DNA from 2 places in the Bacillus sp. N6 genome. Region 1 is predicted to be linked to the other one. Evidence: a T-box and tRNA genes for the amino acid it is inferred to sense, from the RefSeq annotation. Region 1 holds a T-box; the other holds one or more tRNA genes.

What was found. A T-box is a leader RNA that pairs with one kind of tRNA and senses whether it is charged. The one in region 1 lies ahead of thrS (threonine--tRNA ligase), so its partner is inferred to be a tRNA-Thr.
Region 2: it has a tRNA-Thr gene. The T-box ahead of thrS (threonine--tRNA ligase) is inferred to sense a tRNA for this amino acid. The anticodon was not compared.

Annotation. Positions count from the first base shown of each region.
Region 1 covers NZ_CM127843.1:2,235,752-2,243,298, reverse strand. The annotation lists gene ACUXVC_RS11480 (FtsX-like permease family protein) at 1-1,738, opposite strand, end outside; gene ACUXVC_RS11475 (ABC transporter ATP-binding protein) at 1,750-2,517, opposite strand; gene thrS (threonine--tRNA ligase) at 2,767-4,689, opposite strand; T-box leader at 4,734-4,955, opposite strand; T-box leader at 4,992-5,215, opposite strand; gene rluF (23S rRNA pseudouridine(2604) synthase RluF) at 5,337-6,044, opposite strand; gene ACUXVC_RS11460 (YdbC family protein) at 6,231-6,851, opposite strand; gene ACUXVC_RS11455 (hypothetical protein) at 7,229-7,547, opposite strand, start outside.
Region 2 covers NZ_JBRAZW010000002.1:49,432-56,978, forward strand. The annotation lists gene ACUXVC_RS27880 (hypothetical protein) at 1-914, opposite strand, end outside; gene ACUXVC_RS27885 (hypothetical protein) at 993-1,688, opposite strand; gene ACUXVC_RS27890 (rhodanese-like domain-containing protein) at 1,787-2,119, opposite strand; gene ACUXVC_RS27895 (His/Gly/Thr/Pro-type tRNA ligase C-terminal domain-containing protein) at 2,160-3,569, opposite strand; gene thrS (threonine--tRNA ligase) at 3,602-5,395, opposite strand; tRNA gene ACUXVC_RS27905 (tRNA-Thr) at 5,544-5,616, shown strand; gene ACUXVC_RS27910 (ATP-grasp domain-containing protein) at 5,694-6,926, shown strand; partial or broken gene ACUXVC_RS27915 (IS6 family transposase) at 7,033-7,206, shown strand; partial or broken gene ACUXVC_RS27920 (IS6 family transposase) at 7,253-7,547, opposite strand, start outside.

The DNA of each region.
Region 1 (7,547 bases):
AGTTAAGCCCAACTAAAACGTGGGAAATTCCAATAATTGCTGGGAAGATAAATAAATATGAAATTTCTTTATATATACTTTTCGTTAACATACTACGTCTTACGCCGATTTTTCGTAACATTTCATAACGTCGTACGTCACGAGAAGCACCTGTTAATATTTTGAACATAAGGGAACTTGCCATCATTGCTAAAAAGGCAATTCCGAGGAAAAATCCCATAAACATTGTTCCGCTCATAAAGCTGTTCATAAACTGATAAATTGTCATTTTCGTAAATAAGTCTACCTTTTCACCTGTTGCTTTTTCAATTTGTGCTTTTTGTCTCTTGTCTATTTCGATCAATAACGGTTTATATTTTTTCATATCATCTACTTTTGCTAATGTTACAGTGTGTTCTGTTCCTTGAATTCCTTTATAATGCTCTTCGTCTGCAATTCTTACTGGTTTTCCGCTAAATTGATTATGCGTAATTTGTATCTCTCTTACAACTGCGTCTTCCCAATCCTTTGGCATACGAGGGAATTTTGCTAATTCAGGAGCCTCTAAAGCTGAATATACAGGTTCAGTTAAAGGTTCAGTCACACGTTTACGAACAGGCTCTTTTAACGTTTTTGTATCAAAATGGTCTGAAACAAGTGGTGGTTTCGCAGTTAAGTCGTTACGTAAATAATAAACCGCTTCTCCATCTACTTTATATTTGTACTTGCTTTCTTCAACAATTTCCATTTCTTTTAAGGCAGCTTTGTCTTGATCATTCGGATCATGAATTACAACATCATATACACGAGAAAAGTCTGTCATAATACCTACATTTTTTTGGAACGCCATACCTGCCGTCATCGCACCTGCGCCTAATGCAATTAACATCGCTACAGTACCTAATACTCTTGATAAACTATTTACGCGAAAGCGTAGCTGTGCATATGTAAAACTATTTAAGCCTGTTTCATTTCGTTTTTTATTCCCTTTAATTTTCATCACAAAAAATGGGAGCAATGAACTAAAAATAAAATATGTTCCAAGTGTTGTAACGATTGTCGCTATTATAAAACCGACTTCAGCAAACATTTTTATATTTACCATAAAGTAGTATCCTGTACTTACTAGCAATATACCGAGTACTGTCATTATAATAATACGAGTTTTACTTTTCTTCACTTCATCTAGTGTTTCATCTTCACGAATTAACTCTAGTTCAGTTTTACGTAACAATCGGACACTGTTCATTAAGCCAGTAATGAAAAATAGTATTAAAAAGAAAATAGCTGTAACTAAAATTGCTGGTGTGTATACAGATGCATAACTACCTTTTGCTGAAATTTCCATTCCATTCATTAAAAAGTTTCCTGCTACACTTGCAAGTAACATCCCTACTAAAATACCGATAATAATACTGACAATACCCATACCGAATGTTTCAATAAATAATAACTGTGCTACTTTTTTCTTTTTTGCACCAAGCATCATGTACATACCGAGTTCTTTTCTTCTTAACGTGAGTAAGAAAGAGTTGGCATATATAATATAAAATACAGTAATGAAAGATAATAGTATTGCACCTACCCAAAAGACGAGTCTAATACTACTAATTAGGCTATTATCTTTCGTAAATTCACTATTCATCGCCATTGTTTGGAACATGTAGAAAATACTAATACTAATAACGAGGCCAATAAGTAAAACCATATAATCTTTTAACATCTTTTTCATACTATGACGTGATAATTTAAATAACATAGTTTCGCCCCCTACTTAGACTCAGCAGCTGAGCCCATATGAGCGAGCACACCTAAAATGTCTTGATAGAAATTCTCTCGAGTGCCTTGACGATTTAATTCTTTATAAAGAAGACCATCTTGAATAAATAAAATACGCTCACAATAACTTGCACTAAATGCATCGTGTGTAACCATTAAAATACTTACATTATGATTTTCATGTAAATCTTGCATCGCTTCTAATAAACTTTTTGCATTTTTACTATCAAGCGCGCCTGTCGGTTCATCTGCTAATACAATTGCTGGATTATGTACTAAAGCTCTTGCCGCCGCTGTTCTTTGCTTTTGTCCTCCAGAAACAGCCGTCGGATATTTTGTTAAAATTTCAGTGATGCCTAATTTCTTCGCAACGTCATTTACCTTTCCAGTAATCTCACTTGACGGTACGCCTTGCAAAGAAAGTGGTAAAGCGATATTTTCATAAATTGATAAATTTTCTAGTAAGTTAAAATCTTGAAAGATAAAACCTAATTTTTGAGAGCGAAAATCAGATAACGCATTGCCCTTCATAGAAGTAATATTTGTACCAGCTATCGTCACACTACCACCTGTCGCTTGGTCAAGTGTACTTATCACATTAAGTAAAGTCGTTTTTCCAGAACCAGAAGGTCCCATGATCCCGACAAATTCTCCTTCTTTAATACTTAACGATACACCCCTTAATGCTTTTGACTGATTCTCATTTCTTTTCCCATACGTTTTTTCTACACTTTCTACAGTAACTACATTTGTTGACATCTCTTTCACTCCATCCCTTTTGTATAAAATCAATTTCTCACATATTTCTTATTATTTTGTCATGTAAATTCTTAAGAATTTTTTAATTATTCACCCAATAAGAGTTACCCCCTTAACATGAACCTATTTCCTACTTCATATTCTCATTTTTCTACAACTCGTTCCCTCGATTTCGCTTACATTTACCTTACATTTTTGTAAGATAAAAAAGAAAACACACTAATTTCTAATAGTGTGTTTTCTTTACAATCAATATTTTCTATTCTTTATTTCTTCTTCAATACTTGCCACAAATAAATCTAGCGCAACAACTTCTGACTTCTCTTCTCCATATTTACGTACATTTACAGCTCCGTTTTCCATTTCCTTATCCCCAATAACAAGAACATACGGTACTTTTTGTATTTGTGCTTCTCTTATTTTATATCCTAATTTTTCATCTCGTGCATCTCGTTCAACACGAACTCCAGCTTGTGCTAATTTAAGTGCAATCTCATTGGCATATTGTTCATGTACTGCATTTGAAACTGGAATTACTTTCACTTGAACTGGTGCCACCCATGCCGGGAACGCCCCTCCAAAGTGCTCAATTAATATTGCTAAAAAGCGATCTAATGACCCTAAAACTGCCCTGTGAATAACAACTGGTCTTTTCTTTTCATTATTTTCATCTATATAATTTAAATCAAATTTCTCTGGCATTTGGAAATCAAGCTGGATTGTTCCGCACTGGTGACTTCTATTTAAAGCATCTTTAATATGAAAATCAATTTTCGGCCCGTAAAATGCACCGTCACCTTCATTTAGTCTATATTTATAATTTAGCGATTGTAATACATTTTCTAATGCTGCTTCTGCTTGCTCCCATAATTTATCATCACCCATTGAATCTTCTGGACGAGTAGAAAGTTCTACTTCATATTCGAATCCAAAAGTTTTATATACGTAATCAATCTGCGCCATTACTGATTTAATTTCATTTTCAATTTGTTTTGGAGTTACAAATAAATGTGCATCATCTTGGCAGAAAGTACGTACTCTTAATAATCCGTTTAACGCACCACTAAACTCATGGCGATGTACTTGACCAAATTCACACATACGAATCGGTAATTCACGATAAGAATGCAATTTATTTTTAAACATAAGCATGTGCCCTGGACAGTTCATCGGTTTTAATGCAAAACTTTTATTATCTACTTCAGAGAAATACATATTATCTTTATAATGTCCCCAGTGCCCTGATTTCTCCCATACTTCTTGGTTCATCATGAACGGAGTGCGTACTTCTTGATAATTGTACTCTTTTTGAATTTCTCTTAAAAATGCTTCCAATTCGTTACGAATCATTTGTCCTTTCGGTAAATAAAACGGCATTCCCGGAGCCTCTTCAGAAAACATAAATAACTCAAGCTCATTGCCTAACTTACGATGATTTCTTTTTGCTGCTTCTTCAACGAAATGTAAATACTCTTCTAATTCTTTTTGAGAAGAGAATGCAACACCATATATGCGCTGAAGCACTTGGTTATTACTATCACCTCGCCAATATGCACCGGAAACGTGAGTTAATTGAAATGCTTTCAAATAACCTGTTGATGGTAAATGTGGCCCTCTACATAAATCTACAAATTCACCTTGTTTATATAGTGTTACACTTTCCCCACTAGGAATTGCTTCTAAAAGTTCTAATTTCAAGCAATCGTTCATTTCTTGAAACAGTTTTGCTGCTTCTTCACGAGAAACCTCAACTCGTTCTATCTTTATATTTTCATTTATAATCTTTTTCATTTCTTTTTCGATTTTTCGTAAATCTTCTATGTTTACACTACTTGGAAGATCCATATCATAATAAAATCCATTTTCAATAACAGGCCCTACCCCAAGATTTATATCACCATACATTCTTTTTACAGCTTGCGCTAAAATATGTGCCGCGGAGTGTCTTGCAATTTCTACACCTTCATTTGAATCTATAGTAATGATTTCTACTTCCGCATTTTCTTCAATATTTCGGCGTAAATCATATAATCCATCATTCACTTTCCCCCCGACTGCTTTCTTTTTCAAACTACTACTAATAGATCCCGCAATTTCTTCTAAAGTAATTCCTTTTCCAAATTCTTTCACGCTACCATCTGGAAATTTAATTTCAATCATTTGTTCTTTCATTTTTCATCTCTCCATTTCATAATAAAAAGCACACTCATCCCTAAAATAGGGACGAGCGTGCTTATACCCGTGGTTCCACCCAGATTCCCATCACAAAATGCAATGGCTTCTTTTACGGTAACGTCGTTTATACGGCACTAGATACTTAATTTCCCTAGTGCAGCTCTAAGGTGGTAAGTTATTTTTCTGCGTTAGGAAGTTCTCAGCTTTCCTTCCTTCTCTGTATAACCGGGTAAAATAACTCGTGTCCTTTTCTTCGCTTATTATGAAATTGAATGCAAAAAAGCATATTCATCCCTAAATATAGGGACGAATATGCTTATATCCGTGGTTCCACCCAGATTCCCATCACAAAAAACATAATGGCTTCTTTTGCGATAACGTCGCATACACGGCACTAGATACTTAATTTCCCTAGGGCAGCTCTAAGGTGGTAAGTTATTTTTCTGCGTTAGGAAGTTCTCAGCTTTCCTTCCTTCTCTGTATAACCGGGTAAAATAACTCGTGTCCTTTTCTTTGCTTTTTGTAAAACATCCATTTATTGTTATTTAATATATCTTATTCATTTTATTTTTGCAAGTGTTTAAAAAATTTATTTATTTAATTAAAAAAGTGAAACCAAATTTTTTTGGTTTCACTTCACAATTTTACCAATCTTGTGGTTCGTAATTTAAGTCTGCAAATAGACGTCTTTTCTCTTTCTTCGTTAAATCTCTCCACTGCCCAACTGGTAAATTATTCAATTCGATATTCATAATTCTCGTACGTTTTAACGTGTATACTTGATAACCTAAAGCTTCACACATACGGCGAATTTGACGATTTAGCCCTTGTGTTAAAATAATTTGGAACTCATATTTTGATAACTGTGTAACCTCACAAGGAAGCGTTTTTGTTCCTAAAATTTTAACACCCGCTGCCATTTTCTCTAAGAAATCAGGTGTAATTGGCTTATCTACTGAAACGATATATTCTTTCTCATGTTTGTTTTCAGCACGTAAAATTTCATTAACAATATCACCATCATTCGTTAATAAAATTAAACCGTCTGAGTCTTTATCAAGACGTCCAATGTGACTAATTCGTAAAGGATGGTTCACTAAATCGATAATATTACCTTTTACAGCTTTTTCACTCGTACATGTAATACCTACTGGTTTATTTAAAGCGATATATACGTGATCTCGAGCAATTCGAAGCTGCTCTCCATTTACTCGTACATCATCACCTGGGTTCACTTGGTCACCAATTTTTGCAACCTTACCGTTAATAATTACTCTTCTCTCATTAATTAGTTTATCCGCTCCACGTCGAGACGCTTTTCCAGCTTCACTAATAAATTTATTGATACGCAAATTAGGCACATCCTTTTCTAAAAAAAATTTCAAGCTCACACTGCTTCTACCGTACAATACAAAAGGGTAAGCCTCCTATTATAACTTAAATATATTAACATGAAAGGGTATATAACGTCTTCTATTAATTACTTGTTTATAAGAAAATATCTTTATTATACATTCATTTATGCACTTTTTCATCGTTTAATATACAAGCCATTCTTCCTTACATACAGCTTGTTTCCCTTGTATCTTTTCTATATCTTCATGAATATTAGCTAATTTATATAAATCTGGGAAAATCTCTTCCACATAATGTTGGTGCGCTATTTCATCTTTCCAATACGTTAACACTATGTAACGATTTTCATTTTTCAAAGACTTCCCAACTACTCCACCTAGCATTCCTTTTGCTTTTTCCATTCCTTTATTCCAAATTGTTTCTTGCTTATGTAAAAAATGCTTTTCCTTTTCCAACTTTACATCACATATAGCAACTCTTACGAATGCTCCCTCTATTACAGCGTCTTTCAAATGCATATCAGTTATATCATACAACGTTTGAAATAATTCAATTTCACATGAAAGAAACGTATCCTCTTGATTACTATTTAAATAAATTGTATCGTGAGCACCATTCATAAATGATTGATATACACTTCTATCTTCCCATAAAGTAAATACACATGCCTCATCTTCATTCCATCCACCAAATTGTCCATGAAAACCATCTAGGTGCTGTATATCACGCCATTTTTCTTGCGCACTGGAAAACAATTCTTTTTTCTCTTCTTCCACCTTACAGTAGATTGTTTTTAGTAACATTTTTAATTCCCCCTTATGATTCGATCCATTTACTTACTCGAAGTTTGATGCCCCTCCGTAAATGCTGTAAATTGATTACCGAAATACTTAGCTTGTAAAAAGACATCTAGAATATAAAAATTCAAATCTCTTGCTTCGCTTTCTTATTCCACTTACAGTTTACATAACATAATTATATATTACTGATTATCTATATCATTCAATAAAACATCCTATTTTTTATACTTGGCAAACTATCAACTCATTTCCATAAGAAATACTATTTTATTCTATACGCATAATATTTTTAATTCAAACAATTCAGAATTAAAATCCAAAAAAGATAGAAAGTAAACAATCTTACATTATCATCTACTCCCTATCTCTTTTATCATCAATTATTTTTCAAATAAATAATACGTAATGTCTCCTGGATAATGTACTACTGCTACCTTCCGCTCCCCTTTTTTAAAACTAACAGTATGCCCGTTTTCCCCTAAGTTCTCCCATCCACTCGCCTTTGTAATTGGCATTACACTTATATATTGATAGTCCTCTTCCTTATCATCGTTAATATGAATTGCTGACATTGGTACTGGAAAACCTTTAATTTTAGATTCTTTATTCATAAATATGAATGCAATTACACCAACTAATAACATAGCCATTGAAAGACTTGAAACTAGTTTTCTTCTATTCATTTTCACTAAAAACCCT
Region 2 (7,547 bases), on a different replicon from region 1:
CAATTAGGGATTTTAGCAAACGGAACTACTAATGTTGTTACACCCATTTTTTTATATATATTTAATTCATCAATTCTAGGAAAGTCCGTACTATAAGCTACATAATTTGAATTTTGTTCTTGTTGTTCATGTCCATACTCCTCATATAAATTGTAAGCCATTCCCCATTGATCTTTTTTATCTGTTGTTACTTCATTTAGTAATTTATGTGTTTCAAAAACTAAACGACCTATAGTTACATCTTGTTTCCCATCTACTTTATCTTGGATAGGTTTTAACCAATCACCATGGGTCTTAAATGAGAAATCATATTCTAAATCTTCTTTTTCAAGCATTAAAGTTGGCATGTTATTTTTGGTTAATGGAGCCTCAAGTTTTTCATTTTGGACTTCAAATCCATTTTCTTTTAAGAATTTAATTCGTTTTCTATTGTTAGAAAGTAATAATACCTTTTTTATATTAAATTTGTTTAAAATGAATGCAACAGGATCATAACTCCTTGCATCTACAGGTTTATTTAATCGTCCATATACACCATCAGTATCTAAATTTTCTAATTGTCTTAGGACATATATATTAAAATGAGCTTCTATCCCTAAACCGCGTGCGTCTTGATCAATTCCATAGATAACCATTCCTTCCCCAAGACTATGAATCCGTTCTAGGGCTTTATCTAACTGATAACCACAATCACATTTATCAGAATGGAATACATGTCCAAAGATACAAGCTGATTCGATACGTAGTGGGATGTGTTTATTTGGGTCAATATCGCCTTTAATAGATGCAACCCATCTATCTCCATTAAATTCAAAATACCACAAATTGAAATCGGAATATTCATTATTTATTTTTAAAGGTAGCTTTACTGGACCATGAATAGTATTAGGTTTTATTATATTTTTTGTTGTCATATCAAATTTCCCCTCCATTTTTATGTTGCAAAAATATTGAGGTAAACCCATATGGTTTTACCTCAATATCAAACAAATTTATTTTTGGATAAACGTTCTATTTAGCATTGGGTGATTTTCATCTGATGGACCCCAATCACTGTCAGGATGATATGCCACAATTTTCATATGGTTGTTTTCATCTGTATGGAAACAATGCTGCTTCATTTCATCTAGACAGAATACAGATCCTTCTACTAAATCAATCGTTTCTTCCGGAGTAATACATACACCTTTCCCTTCGATAACTAATCCTAAGCGAACTGATGGGTGGATGTGCATTGTTTGATGAATATTTTTTGGGAATACCAATAAATTTAAGCAAGGATCCCCTAAACGTGGAGGATATACTAATAAAGAATCACTACATCCATCAATGTAAGCTAAACGGCCTCTTTTTTCTACAGGGCCTCCGATATTAAACGGTCCATTAAAACCATATCTTTCATAGAATACAGCAGATCCATTTCCACTGACTTCAATTTCTTCGTTAAAGCTAAAGTAGTAACCTGTTTCTAATTCCCATTCTTTTTGACCTTTAATTTTGACGGTTCCACTTTGAACATATCCATATGTAGTTGAAGTCTTAGCACCTACTTTTAAAACTCCCTCTCCAGTGTAACCAATTAATTTACTAGGATACATACCTTCTGTGACATCAAAGATATCTCCTTGGTGTAATTTTTCAACATGAATTTCTCCAGTACCTACTTTAATCGTTGTTTGTTCTAACACAAAAATTCCCCCATCCTAATATTAAATTATTCAGTAAATTTCGAATACAAAATATATTATATTCGAAAAGCAGTAATATGTAAACATTTTTGTTAAAACTATACAATTAAAAAGTTATAATTTTTCCGCTCTTTTTTTAAAAATATTTTTGTTGCTAATCGCGCTTGTCTTTTATTTTTTACTACAATTAATATCTCATTTTTTAAAGATAGCTTTTTAATCTCTCTATTTAAAATAGAAAGAGGAATATTTTCTGCTCCTATAAATGGTTCATTATATGAAGTAATAGAGTCTCTTACATCTATTATCTTAAAATTTCCAATGAAATTTTTTTTAAGAGATATCTTCTTCAAAAAAAACAATGGCAGTATTAAATGTTTATATACTGAATAAAAAAGAAAAAAGAGTAATGTAGAAATGAAATAAATCATATCCCCCCACCTTTTCACAAAAAATACAGAAAGTTATTCTTTATATTGTAGGCGATTCTGAAAGGAATTTATTAAATATAGGTCTAAAAGGTTTCTTTTCAGTATATTTTCGTACATCATTTATTAATTGTTCAATAGACATATATTTATCATCTGTATGCCTGCATTTGAAAAAATAATTTTCTGTTTCTAATTCTTTTTCTCCCACAACTAAAGTATAGGGGATCCATTCTTCACTAGCCATTTTAATCCGCGATCCTATACTTTTCCGAAACCTATCGTCGATATCTACTCTAATATTACTTGCATTTAATATTTCGAAGATTTCATCTGTTTTTTGAGTCATTTGATTATTTAATGGAATTAAACGAACTTGAGTTGGTGCAAGCCATATGGGCATAACAGGCTTTTCCATTTTAATTGCTCTTTCTAAAAAAATACAAATCCATCTTTCTATTGAAGCTAAAGAATGATGACAAATTGTACATCCGTGTTTTTGCCCTTCTTTTGAAGTGTGCGATATACCGTATATATCAGAGTTGTCGAAATCTAATTGTGAGTTGAAAAATTTATAATTATTATCATCGTAAAAAACATGTTTAATTGCCCAATAATGTTTTTTAGAAGAAATTATTTCAATTAATATTGGTGAATCTATATAGATTGCTAACTCTTGAATTTCTTTTTTATATTCTTTATAAAATTTTTCTTCAACAGTAAATTCAATTGCAAATTCTATTCCGAGTTGTTTGGAGTAATCAGCTTGAAATTTAAAAAAGGAACTATATTCTTTCCATCCACTATATAAGTTTTCACATATGCTATGAATATCGAAAAAAGAAAATGACCTAGCTCTTTTTATGCCATTTAATTCTCCTCTTCTTTCATTTCTGAAACTGTTTGTAAATTCATAAAATCTAAGGGGTAAATTTTTATATGAAATTTTCATATCTTTTAACATACTAAATAAACCAAGGTCACCCCCAAATCTTAAAACATAATCCTTATCTTTATTATGTGTACTAACATAATACAATCTTTCGTAAAATGTTCCTGCTTGACTTTTAATATCATTTTTAGACCAATCATACATAATTGGGGTTTTTATTTCTGCAGCCTTTAAAGTATTAAGCAGTAATTCTTCCTGCCAATCTTTAATAAGACTAAATATTAAAGATCCTTTAGGATAATATCGTAAATGGCCACTATCTGACGCTGGTTCGTATCCTATCCATCCAAACTTTTGTATGTGATTATTAACGTTATCTTTCTCTGAATTAGCCGCTTTGGTTAGTTTATGCTTTACAAGCTTATATACTTTTTTATAATCCTTAATATTGTTTAAATTATCTTTATTTATAACAATTTCTTCCCCGCTACTAGGAAGTAGAACGATATGTTTTGATGTTATATTTGTTACAACTTGATCCCTGTTTAGCAATTCCTCCATCAGTTTTAGCAAACCTCCCTTAAATCTTAGTATTAAAAATTCAACTTAGTATTGATTTCTTTTTTTACTCTGTCAATAAATGTTTCGATATTAAGTTCACCAATGTTTTCTCCATCTCTTCTTCTCACACTGACAGTTGAATTAGCTAGCTCTTTTTCACCGATAATAAGCATATAAGGGGTTTTCATTAACTGTGCCTCTCTAATCCTCGCATTCAAACGACCGTCATATGAGTCTGATAATTCTGTTTTTATGTTATTTATCTTTAATTTATCAACAATAAGTTGAGCGTATTTATCAAATGTCTCTGTGACTGGGATTACTTTAACATGAAGTGGAGACAACCATAAAGGAAACTTCCCCATTGTATGTTCTATAAGTACTCCCATAAAACGTTCTAGCGATCCATAAATAACCCTATGAATTACTATAGGATGCTGTTTATTTCCATTTGAATCTACATAAGTACAATTAAACCTTCTTGGTAATTGGAAATCTAATTGAATAGTCCCCATTTGCCATTTTCTTCCTATCGCATCTTCCATAATAATATCTACTTTAGGACCATAAAAAGCTCCATCACCTTCTTCAATATAATAATTTTCTTGTCCCACCATTTCGTTTAGGAGTTCTTTTAATGTATTTTCCGCTGTATTCCAACTTTCTAAATCACCTATATAATCTACAGGGCGTGTCCCTAACCTGAAAGTATATTTTAGGTTAAATATTTCATAGAATTTTTTAGCAATTGCTAAAATGTTTTTGAATTCTATACCAATCTGATCTGCTGTCAAGAAAATATGAGCATCGTCTTGTTGAAATTTTTGAGTTCTTAATAAGCCATGTAGAGAACCTGAAGATTCTTTCCGGTGTAATACATCTACATCAGAGAGCCTTAAAGGCAAATCCTTATAACTTCGAATTTTCAAGTTATACACTAACATTGCATTTGGACAATTCATAGGTTTTAATCCATACGTACTGTGTTCGTCAACAGGAATTGTAAACATATTCTCTCTATAATGATCCCAGTGTCCAGAGGTTTCCCAGAGACTCTTTTCATTAACTAATGGAGTTGATATCTCTTGATAACCATTTTGTTCATGTTCTTCTCTCCAAAAATTTATCAATTCGTTTAATACTTTTAACCCATTTGGTAACCAATATGGCATACCTGGAGCTGTAGGATCAATATGGAAAAGCTCCAATTCCTTTCCTATTTTCCGATGGTCTCTTTTGGAGGCTTCTTCCACTTTCCAAATGTATTTTTTTAAATCTTTTTTGTTAAGCCATGCTGTTCCATAAATACGAGTGAGCATTGCATTTTTATTATCACCTTTCCAATACGCACCTGATGTTTTTAAAATTTTTATTGCACTACTATCAATTTTTCCTGTCGATTCTACATGAGGTCCTCGACATAAATCATAAAAATGATCTTGCTGATAAATTGTTACCTCCTCATGACCTTTAGTGATTAAATCATTAATGATTTCTAATTTATATTTTTGATTTTCAAACTTCTTCTTTGCTTCTGAAACTGTAATATTTTTCTTTTGGAACATATGATTTTCTTTTATGATTTCTTTCATTCTAGATTCGATCCACCCAAGATCTTCTTCATTTATAGAACGTGGTAATAGAAAATCATAATAAAATCCTTCTTCAATAGGAGGGCCTATAGCAAACATTATTTGATCATTAAAATCAAATCTTTCTTTTACAGCCTGAGCAAGAATGTGTGCAGCGCTATGGCGAATCTTAAATAACAATGGATCATAATCTTTTGGTATTTCGTATTCTGTTGACTGTGAATTATTATTCAAAAGTACCTACTCCTTTTTTATATTTATTATTTCTATAAAACATAATAACCCATTTATTGTAATTAAATCAAACGAATATTCTAATTTAATAAAATGTTCAGAAAAAGTATTTACAATTAATTTAAAATATTGTATTATTTATCTAGACGCCGGTGTAGCTCAGATGGTAGAGCAACTGAATCGTAATCAGAAGGTCACAGGTTCAATCCCTGTCGCTGGCTTTATTGAAATTATTGAAAAAGCATTTTTACTAAACTAGTAAAAATGCTTTTTATAATTAAAAAGGGAGTATAGATATATGAAAACATATATTATTTTAGATCAGAAAAACTATTTTAAAGGGAATTTCCATGAGTTTTATAATCCGAAAGAAAAACGCTTTGTATTTATTTTAAATGACAGATATTATTCATTATTCCCAGATGAATATAAAAATATTTTTGATGAGTTAGTACACGTAAAAACCCTTAACTTTAAGGAAATTAAGCCGATTATAGAAAAAGAAATTAAATTAGCTAGTTCTAAAGAAAATGTGTTTATTGTATGTACAAGAGAATGTGATTTATTACTAGCAGCTGAATTGAGGGAATATTTTAATTTAAAAGGGCCTAAACCGACTCAAATTAATCCATTTAGAAATAAAATTGTAATGAAAAATATATTAAAAGAGAATAATATTAGAGTTCCTTCTTTCCAAAAACTATCAAATGAACTAAAGGATAATAAGTATTTAGCATCAAAATTCAGCGATTTATCATTTCCACAAGTTTTAAAACCTATCGAGGGAGAAGGGAGTAAAAATACTTACATCATAAAAGATATTCAACATTTCATTGATATAATAGAATATAATGATATTGATTTAGATGTCTATGAGTTGGAAGAATTTATTGAAGGTGATTTTTATCATTGTGATTCTGTTGTTATTAATGGAGAAATTCTAATTTCCGAAGTAAGTAAATATACCTATCCCAACTTAATGATAATGCACGGAAAAAATGTTGGAAGTTTAATCTTAGATGAAGAAGATCCAGTTAGAAATAAGGTTCTAGAATTTAACTCTAAGGTACTAAATGCTCTAAACACCCCGGATTGTGTTACGCACTTAGAATTATTTTTGACTAAAGAAAATGAATTAGTTTTTATTGAAATAGCTGCTCGACCAGCAGGAGGAGGGATTGTTCCCTCAATTAGGGATGCAATTGGGTTAGATTTTAATAAGATTATGTATCAAATTCAATTTGGAGATCCCATTGAGATTTCTGCTTTCAAACAAAGAAAGTATGCTGGATGGATTAAATTCCCAAAAACTGATGGTATAGTAAAGAAAATTAATATTCCTTCTCTACAAAGCGAAGCAAATATACAATGGCTCGTTGATATAAATCAGGAAGTTAAAAATACAACAATATCCTATGAAGTTGCTGGTATCATCAATCTTTCATCAGATATAAAAGAATATGTTGAGAATGATATGAAATTATTAAAACAATTTAAGGGTGTAGAAATAACTTCTGATTCTATTGGCTAAACCACTTTTTAAAAATCGGGTTTTGATTTCCTGATAATTTGTAGATTATAATGCAGTACTAAATAAGGTTCTGGTGCAAAAACTTCAAGATAATTTCAAGTAATCTCTAAATCTTGGACATACTGATACTATTACTCTAAAACAGGTGCTTAATCAGTATGGTCCTGAATTAGACAAAAGAATCCGTCGTCATCTCAAGCAAACCAATGACTCTTGGAGAGTTGATGAAACATATATAAAAGTAAAGAGTCAATGGATGTACCGATTCTGTTGCAAAGATTGCATTTATTTGAAAGAGGTATATAGATTCCTAATGGAATCTATTCTTATGCAGCCATTCCGAATAGTTGATGAATAAACTTCATTTCATTTTGGCCAGACTTGTCTCGTAACATAAGTTGGCCTTTTTTAATGATATGCATCGCTTCTATTTCTGAAAGAATAGATGTAGCTGTACGAAAAGACTTCAATCCTAACATTGAACGTACTCTCTTTTTAATAAAACGATGATCTTGCTCTACAATGTTATTCAGGTATTTTACCTGCCTTATTTGGATGCCTACAGGCATCTTTTTCTCTTTCTTCAACTCTTCAATTGCTATAGGATAGGCTGGGTTTTTG